Regions from separate parts of the Nocardiopsis oceanisediminis genome, predicted to be linked through region 1. Evidence: riboswitches for the same ligand, from Rfam matches in the RefSeq annotation. Region 1 holds a riboswitch; each other region holds the start of a gene.
The links. A riboswitch is a leader RNA that binds a small molecule or an ion and turns the genes downstream of it on or off. The one in region 1 is predicted to bind thiamine pyrophosphate.
Positions count from the first base shown of each region.

Region 2: linked by a shared signal. The riboswitch ahead of thiD (bifunctional hydroxymethylpyrimidine kinase/phosphomethylpyrimidine kinase) and the one ahead of thiO (glycine oxidase ThiO) in region 1 are both predicted to bind thiamine pyrophosphate.
Region 3: linked by a shared signal. The riboswitch ahead of J0910_RS15830 (TenA family protein) and the one ahead of thiO (glycine oxidase ThiO) in region 1 are both predicted to bind thiamine pyrophosphate.
Region 4: linked by a shared signal. The riboswitch ahead of J0910_RS25625 (ECF transporter S component) and the one ahead of thiO (glycine oxidase ThiO) in region 1 are both predicted to bind thiamine pyrophosphate.

Region 1 is NZ_JAFMZJ010000001.1:2,657,459-2,659,649, forward strand. Features, by position in the region: gene thiO (glycine oxidase ThiO) at 1-1,042, opposite strand, end outside; TPP riboswitch at 1,040-1,151, opposite strand; gene J0910_RS11860 (Rv2175c family DNA-binding protein) at 1,300-1,659, shown strand; gene J0910_RS11865 (MFS transporter) at 1,749-2,191, opposite strand, start outside.
Region 2 is NZ_JAFMZJ010000001.1:5,538,467-5,540,657, reverse strand. Features, by position in the region: gene thiD (bifunctional hydroxymethylpyrimidine kinase/phosphomethylpyrimidine kinase) at 138-941, opposite strand; TPP riboswitch at 931-1,029, opposite strand; gene J0910_RS24130 (DUF368 domain-containing protein) at 1,087-2,046, opposite strand.
Region 3 is NZ_JAFMZJ010000001.1:3,565,804-3,567,994, reverse strand. Features, by position in the region: gene J0910_RS15835 (alpha/beta fold hydrolase) at 1-894, opposite strand, end outside; TPP riboswitch at 978-1,089, shown strand; gene J0910_RS15830 (TenA family protein) at 1,102-1,731, shown strand; gene J0910_RS15825 (hypothetical protein) at 2,186-2,191, shown strand, end outside.
Region 4 is NZ_JAFMZJ010000001.1:5,873,799-5,875,989, forward strand. Features, by position in the region: gene J0910_RS25620 (ABC transporter ATP-binding protein) at 1-341, opposite strand, end outside; gene J0910_RS25625 (ECF transporter S component) at 338-922, opposite strand; TPP riboswitch at 992-1,097, opposite strand; gene glgP (alpha-glucan family phosphorylase) at 1,122-2,191, opposite strand, start outside.

The DNA.
Region 1 (2,191 bases):
CGGTGGCCAGGTGCAGCCCGGCCGGGCCCAGCGGCCCCAGGAGCGGCTCGTTGTCCGGAGAGCCGGGGCGCAGCCCGACGCAGGCCTCGGCGATCTCCAGCTCCCCGACGCCCGGGACCAGCTCGTGCGCGTCGCGCAGGATCTGGTGGACGCCGCCGGCGGTGAGCCGGGTGTCCGGCCCCATCTCCTCCTGGGTGGCGCCCAGCACGATCTCGCCGTCGGCGCGCGGCACCAGGTAGACGGGGGTCCCCTTGACCAGGCCGCGCACCGTGCGGGAGACGATCGGCTCCTCGCCCGCGGGGGTGCGCAGCCGCAGCAGCTGGCCCTTGACCGGGCGCACCGGCGGGAGCAGCCCGTCGGGGAGGCCGCCGATGGAGGGGGTCCACACCCCGGCGGCCAGCACCACCTGATCGGCGCGGACCTCCGCGCCGCCGGCGGTGCGCACGCCGCGCACCCGGCCGCCCTCGCAGAGCACCTCGGCCGCGCGGTCGGCGGTGAAGTCCGCCCCGCGCGCCGCCGCGGCCAGCCGCAGGGCGCGGGCCAGCCGGCGCGGGTCGACCGAGTGGTCGTCGGGGACGTGCACGCCGCCGCGCACCCCGGGGGCGAGCATCGGCTCCAGCCGGCGGCACTCCCGGGAGGTGATCCGCTCGGCCTTCAGCCCCAGCCGGGACTGGAGCTCGCCGAGCTCGGTCAGCCGGGACAGGTCGTCGGTGTCGAAGGCGATCTGCAGGGTGCCGCGCTCCCGGTAGCCGGCGTCCTCGCCGGAGTCGGCCTGCACGTCGCGGACGAAGCCGGGGTAGCGGTCGCGGGAGTCGGCGCCGAAGCGCATCAGCTCCTCTTCGCCGAACATCGCCTCGGTGGCCGGGGTGAGCATGCCCGCGGCGACGCCGGAGGCCGCGCCGGAGTCGCCGGCCGGGGCGAGGACGGCGACCCGCAGCCCGCGCCGGGCGGCGCGCCAGGCGGTGGCCAGGCCGATCAGCCCGCCGCCGACGACGGCCGCGTCGTAGCCGCCGCGGTGGGCGGGGGTGTCTGCTGCACGCATGGCGGAGACGCCACTCCCTTCGCCGGCATGACCCGGATCAGGTTCGTGCGGTCGGGGGCCGGCAGCCCCCCTCTCAGCCGGGTCCCACCCGGCTCCCGCGGGAACGTTCGCTTCGCGGATCCGTACCCGGTGGTCGGATCCGTCCCCCCATCCTAGCGACGCCCGCGCGCGGGCGGCCGGAGAGGTCGGACCACCGGACGGCGGGGCGGCGGCGCGCAGAGCCGCCGAGCAGGGGCCGAATATGGCACATTGGGGGTGTGAACGAGAACGACAACCGCATCGACGCCCTGGTCGGCGACTGGATGACCGTCAAGGACGCCGCGGCCGCCCTCAACGTCTCCCCGAACAGGATCAAGCAGTTCATCCGGGACCACCGCCTGGCCGGCGTGAAGCGCGGCGGCGAGCTGAAGATCCCGGCGGCCTTCATCACCGGCGGCGACGTCCTCAAGGGCCTCCCGGGGACCCTCACCGTGCTGGACGACTGCGGCTTCACCGAGGAAGAGTCACTGCAGTGGCTGTTCACCCCGGACGAGACGCTGCCCGGGGCGCCGATCGACGCGCTGGCGCAGAACCGCGGCACCGAGGTCCGCCGCCGGGCGCAGGCCATGGCCCTCTGATCCCGGCCCGCTGACCCCGCACCCTCCGCCGCGGCCCGGCCGCGGCGCCTCCGGGCCGGGGCGGACCGCCTCCGCCCCGGCCCCGGTCCTCACCCGCGCCGCCGCTCGGCCCAGAGCAGCGCCAGCGCGGGAACGAGCAGGGCGGCGCCCAGGTAGCCCAGCTGCGCGGGGTCCAGCCAGGCCAGCGCCGCGCCGCCGGTGATCCCGCCCAGCGACATCCCGCCGTACAGGGCGGAGCTGTTCAGCCCGATCAGCACCGGCGCGGAGGACGGGTCGACCTCGACCGCCCGCTGCTGCTGCGGCACCGCCACCAGCCAGCCGAACGCGCCGTAGAGCAGCATCCAGGCGAACGCCCCGGGCAGCGTCGCGGCGGCCGGCTCGACCAGCAGGAAGAGCGCGATCAGCACCGGCAGCGCGACCGCCATCACGGTGCGCGGCCCGCGGGCGTCGGAGGCCCGCCCGGCGGCCAGGTTGCCCGCCACCGAGGCCAGCCCCCACACCCACAGCAGCGCCGCGCCGACCGCCCCGCCTC
Region 2 (2,191 bases), 2.9 Mb from region 1:
GGGGAGCCCCGGCGCCCCGGAGCGCCGCCGAGACGGTCCTCCCAGGGGCCCGCCGGGGCGCCGGGACCGGTACGGAGGGCAGGGGCGGGCGCGCGCCGCCCCCTGCCCCGGTAGGAGGCCCGGCCGCGGCCCGGCGGTCACCACCAGGCGTGGAAGTGGTGCACCGGCCCCATGCCGCGGCCGACCTCCAGCTCGTCGGCGCGGCGCAGCGCCTCGGTCAGGTAGGACTTGGCGTCCCGCACCGCCTCGGCGACCCCGGCGCGCTGCGGGAGCAGGGCCGCGATCGCCGACGAGAGGGTGCAGCCGGTGCCGTGCGTGTTCCGGGTCGGGACCCGCTCCGCGGTGAACGGGACGGCCGCGGCGTCCGGTTCCACCAGCAGGTCGGTGCTGTCGCCGCCGGAGAGGTGGCCGCCCTTCAGCAGCACCCGGGCCGGGCCGAGCTTGAGCAGGCGGCGGGCCTGCTCCTCCATCTCCTCCAGGTCGGCCGCCTCGTCCTCGCCGAGCAGGTCGGCGGCCTCCGGGAGGTTCGGGGTGACCAGGTCGGCCCGGGGCAGCAGCACGGTGCGCAGCGCCTCGATCGCCTCGGCGGCCAGCAGCCGGTCGCCGCTCTTGGCCACCATCACCGGGTCGAGCACCACGTTGCGCAGCCGGTAGGCGTCGAGCGCCGCGCCGACCGCCTCGATGACGCCGGTGTCGGCCAGCATGCCGATCTTCACCGCGTCGATGCGGACGTCGTCCAGGAGGGTGGTCAGCTGCCGGGTGACGAACTCCGGGGGGACCGGGTGCACCGCGGCGACGCCGGTGGTGGTCTGCGCGACCAGGGCGGTCACCACGGTGGTGCCGTAGCCCCCGAGGGCGGAGAAGGCCTTCAGGTCGGCCTGGATCCCCGCGCCCCCGCTGGGGTCGGTGCCGGCGATGGACAGGATGTTGAAGGAGCCCATGTGGCGTCCCTTCGCTAGTGCGAGCTAGATCAGGTTCGACGGGTGTGTTCTCAGCCGGTGGCGTGCACCGGCACCCCGCGCCGTCGCTTCCGCTCCGGAAGGACCGGAGCGGCCCGGCCGCCTCGGCGGCCGGGCCTTCAGCCTGTCACAGCCGGGCGGACTCCCGGACGGCGGGCCGGGCGTGCCGGCCGCCGCCGGAGCCGCTCTTCCGGCCGCCGCCCTTGACCAGGTGCTCGATGAGCAGGACCGCGACGACGACCGCGAACCCGACCGCGACCATGGCCAGGGTGAACGGGACGTCCCCGGAGGGGGCGTAGAGGGTGCGCTCCTCGTCCTGCCAGGGCCACAGGGCGCGCAGCGAACCGGCCATCACACCGGTCAGCGCCACCAGGGTCACCATCCGGTGGTGCTCCAGCAGCCACTGGAGCAGCTTCACGAAGAGCGCGCCGCCGATGAACGCGCCGAGGACGAAGGTGCCGATGTAGCCGAAGTCGCGGTTGTTCAGCGCGTCCATGGTGGGCGTGTAGAGGCCCAGGGTGAGCAGGATGAACGAGCCGGACATCCCCGGCATGATCAGCGCGGAGACCGCGACGGCCGCGGCGGCGATCACGGCCGGGGCCGAGGGCTCCACGTGCGCGGGCGGCAGGCCGGTCACCACGAAGGCGACCGCGCCGACCGCGGCGGCCAGCAGGTAGTGCCAGGCCTTCCAGCGCTGCCCGGCCGCGGTGTAGGGCACCCAGAGCGAGGCCAGCACCAGGCCGAAGAACAGGGCGTAGGAGCGCTGCTGCTCGGACTCGACCAGCGGGGCGATGATCTTCGCGGCGAGCAGCGCGGCGGCGACCATGCCGACCAGCACGGCGCCGATGGCCGCCCAGTCGGCCTGGCGGAACTCCGCCGCGGCCCGGCCGGCGCCCCGGCCGCGCGGCAGGTCGGAGACGGCCGCCCGGAGCCCGGAGAGCACATGCCCGGCCGAGGTGATGAGGGTCTCGTACACCCCCACGATCAGCGCGACCGTGCCGCCGCTGACGCCGGGAACGACCTCCGCGGTGCCGATGAGGCCTCCGCGGACGACGTTGAACAGATGGGTCCCGATGGATTTCGCCATGTCTCGTGTTTCGTCTTCGAGGGATCGAGGAGGAGTGCCGCGAACGTGCCGGAGGCGGGAACGGCCGGGACTCCGAGCGGCGGCGCGAGCCTCACAGTCTAGGGATTCCGCGGGCCCGCCGGGCCTGCTCGCCCGTCCCGGGCGG
Region 3 (2,191 bases), 910 kb from region 1:
CGGCAGCGGCCGCCCCTCCCGGACCAGCCACAGCCCGGCGTAGCCGCCCGCCCCGTTCATCCCGAAGAACCGGTACTCCCGCCCGTCGGCGTCGGGGTTGCCGGTCCACAGCCGGAACCACCAGGCGGTCTCCTCCGGGTCCTCGAACGCCTCGTACATCTCGAAGTCGACGTCGGCGCGGGGGAGCCCTTCGGCCGCGGCCTCCGCCAGCCCCGGCGGCAGGTCCGCCCCGGCCCCGCCGGCGCCCGGGGCGCCCGCGCCGACCGGCGCGGAGCGGTCCAGGAAATCCCCGACGGTGCGGGCGAAGTCCTCCGGAGCGTCCAGCCACGGGTAGTGGCCGGCGCCGGGCAGCACCGCCGTCTCGCCGCGCGGGAACAGCCCGGCGATCTCCGCGGCGACCCGGGGGAGCGGGCCGCCGTCCAGTCCGCCCGCGACGGCCAGGACCGGGGCGTCCAGTCCGGCGACGGCGGCGCGGGCGGCCGCCTCCCACCGGTGCTCCTCGGTGAAGTCGATGCCCAGGGCGCGGCCCCGGGCGGTGACCAGGACCAGTGAGCGCACCCGCTCGGGGTGCCGGGCCGCGTACAGGACCGCCAGGTCGCCCGCGGCGGAGTGGGCCAGCAGGTCGACGCGGTCCAGGCCGAGGTGGGCGCGGAGCGCCTCGACGTCTCCGGTCTGCCGGTCGCAGCGGCGGGCCGCCGGGTCGGCGCCGCCGCCGGAGTCCCCGGTGCCGCGCGGGTCGGGCACGATGAGCCGGCGCCGCCGCGCCAGCCCGCCGAGGCCGCCGAGGTAGGCGCCGGCGCGCATCGGGCCGCCGGGCAGGCAGATCAGCGGTTCCCCCTCGCCTTCGGCGCGGTAGGCGAGCGGGGTCCCGTCGGGAGCGGTGAAGGAGGGCATGGCGCGATCCTTCCGCCCCGCACCGGAACGGGCAAACGCCGCACCCCGGGGCGGAACGCCGTCCCGGCCCCCGGTATGGTCGTCGGCACGGCGCGGGGTGCACCGGTCCGATGTCGGCATCGGCCGGAGCTGAGATCACACCCGTCGAACCTGATCTAGCTCGAACTAGCGAAGGGAACGCCCATCTTGAGCGATTTCTGTGCCGAGGTGTGGAACGAGACGGCCGGCGTGCGCGCGGCCATCGACGACCTGCCGTTCGTCCGCGGCCTGGCCGACGGGTCCCTGTCCCGGGACCGGTTCGACTACTACATGGCCCAGGACGCCCTCTACCTGCGCGGCTACGCCCGGGCCCTGGCGTCGGCGGCGGCTCGGGCCGACCGCTCCGACGAGATCGCCTTCTTCGCCAAGTCGGCGCACGACGCGATCGCGGTGGAGAGCTCCATGCACGAGGGCTTCGTCGGCGAGGTGGCCGGCCTGCGCCCCTCGCCGACCTGCACCGCCTACGTCTCCTACCTGCTGGGCCTGGCCCAGACCCAGGGGTACGGCGAGCTGGCCGCCGGGGTGCTGCCCTGCTTCTGGGTCTACACCGACGTCGGCGCCCGGCTGATGGAGAAGGCCGGCGACCTGTCCGGGCACCCCTACGGCGAGTGGATCTCCACCTACGCCGACGAGGAGTTCGCCGCCTCCACCCGGCGGCTGTGCGCCATCACCGACGGCATCGCCGAGCGCTCCGACGCCGCCACCGTCGCCCGGATGCGCGAGGCCTTCACCACCGCCACCACCTACGAGTTCCACTTCTGGGAGGCGGCCTGGGAGAAGGAGGGCTGGGCCTTCTAGCGCCCGTTCGGAGCGGTGGTCATCGGAGGCCGCGCATCCAGATCACCGCTCCGCGCAGGCGGGGGCCGGCCAGACGGCTCTCGGGGGGCGTGTCGTAGCGGGCCGCGATGGCGCGCCGCGCCTTCAGCGTGTCGATCGGGCGCTCCGCGCTGCTGCGGCCTTTGCAGAGCCCGGCGCCGGAGGAGACCGGCCGACCCGCCCCCGCGCCCCCTCTTCCTGCGGGCGGCCGCCTGCTCGGCCCTCCCCGGGACGGCCGCCTTGGTTCCGCGCCTGCGGGATCCCCCTGCCGGCCCCCGGTGGCCCGGTGGAGCACCGCCTCCGGGGAAAGCCGCGCTCCGGAACGGGCGTCCGGGACCGGCCGGAAGCGGCATATTTCCCGATTGCCCGGCGGGGCCGGGGTGCGGCGGGTACCGTTGCCCCGACCGAGAGCCCGGACGAGCGTGGGAAACAGCCGATGGAG
Region 4 (2,191 bases), 3.2 Mb from region 1:
GTACCGATGTTCTCCAGGCCGAACGCGACGTCGTCGCCGGCCCGCGCCATCACCAGCTGGGTCTCCGGGTCCTGGGCGACCAGGCCGGTGCCGCCCCGGCCGCGCTCGGCCGGGGCGCCGTCCACGGTGAGCTCGCCCTCGCTCTCCCCGGTGATGGCCGATTCCGGCCCGGTCAGCCCGGCCAGGGCGTGCAGCAGCGTGCTCTTGCCGGCGCCGGAGGGGCCGAGCAGCAGTACCCGCTCGCCGGGCTCGACCTCCAGGTCGACCCCGCGCAGCGCCCACTCCTCGCGGCCGGCGTGCCGCCAGCCCCAGCCGCGCAGCCGGATCCGCGCGCCGCTCATCCGCGCGCCGAGGGGAAGGGGGTGAGCGCCCCGGCCCGGGCCAGGGCGGTGGTGAGCAGCCGGCCGCCGACCCCGGCGATCAGCACCGAGCTGGCGGCGACGAAGGCCGCGTAGGCGGCCATGAAGGAGGCCGGCCAGTCGGCGTAGGTCATGGTGAGGTCCATGCCGATCGGGGCCAGCGCGGCGGCCGCGGCGGCCAGCACGGAGGCCGCCATGCCCCAGGAGCGGTACCGGCCGGCCAGGAAGACCAGCTCCGGCAGGAGCCCCTGGAAGAAGCCGGCGACCAGCACGATCATGCCCCAGTGCGTACCCAGCAGCGCCGAGACCGTGGCGGCCGCGACCGAGGTGAGGACGCCCGCCCCGGGCTTGCGCAGCACCAGCATGCCGAGCACGCCGGGCAGCAGCCAGATGCCGTAGATGACCGCCTGGGCGGGCGGGAAGAAGACGAACAGCGGTGCGGTGGCCTGCCAGAGCATGCCCCAGAACCAGAATATGACGCCGATGGCGACGCCGAGCACCGCGGCGACGACGATGTCGACGGTGCGCCAGGCGTACGGCGAACGCTGGGCGGTGGTCTTCACGGGTGGGTCCCTTCGCGTCGGTGAGGACACGAGAGGGCTCAGGCCAAGAGCGCCCGGTACGGACTCCGCCGGGCGGAACACACGACTTCCTTCGCTGGCATGATCCAGATCAGGTGTCTAAGGGTCTGCGGGGTCTCCGCACTCTCAGCGCCGAAGCGCTCCCCTGTCGGTTTCCACCCATTATGCGGGTTATCGCCGCTCAGCGCAGCACGATCCCGTCCTCCATTCCGCGGTGCGGCTCCGGAACGGCCACCAGCCCCATCTCCGCGGCCGAGCGGAGCGCCGGGTGCCGGGGCAGCACGCGCACCGTGTAGCCGCCGGAGCCCGCCCTGGTCAGCGGGGCCGAACCGGTGTAGCGGTGCCCCTCCTGCCCGCCGCCGGTCCACTCCAGCACGGCGACGGCCGGCGCCACCAGCCGGCCGTCCTCGTCGACCCGGCCGACCAGCGCCTCCACCTGGACGTCGTCCGGGTCCAGGTCGCCGAGGCGGACCGTGGCGCTCAGGTCCAGCTCGCCGCCGGCCCGCGGCGGCTCCCCGGTGCCCGCGTCGATCCCGCCGGCCTCGACGTGCTCGATGCGCACCCCCGGCCAGCCGGCGCGGACCCGGGCCTTCCAGGCCGCCAGCTCGCGCGCGCCGGCCGCGCCGCCGTCCAGCAGCGCCCGCGAGGAGGCCGCGGCGCCCCGGTAGTAGCCCGCCACGTAGTCCTGGACCATCCGGGTGGCCAGCACCTTCGGCCCCAGCGAGACCAGGGTGTGCTTGACCATCTCCAGCCAGCGCTTGGGCAGGCCGTCGCCGTCGGCGTCGTAGAAGAGCGGCGCGACCCGCTCCTCGATGAGCTCGTAGAGCGCGCGGGACTCCAGGTCGTCGCGGCGGTCGGGGTCGGAGACCCCGTCCGCGGTGGGGATCGCCCACCCGTTGGACCCGTCGAACCACTCGTCCCACCAGCCGTCCCGGACCGACAGGTTGAGCCCGCCGTTGAGCGCCGACTTCATCCCCGAGGTGCCGCTGGCCTCCAGCGGGCGCAGCGGGTTGTTCAGCCACACGTCGCTCCCCTGCACCAGGGAGGCGGCCAGGTCCATGTCGTAGTCGGGCAGGAAGACGATGCGGTGCCGGACGTCGGGGCGGTCGCTGAACCGAACGATCTCCTGAATGAGCCGCTTGCCGCCCTCGTCGGCGGGGTGCGCCTTGCCCGCCACCACGATCTGCACCGGCCGGTCCGGGTGGAGCAGCAGCCGGGCGAGCCGGTCCCGGTCGCGCAGCATCAGGGTGA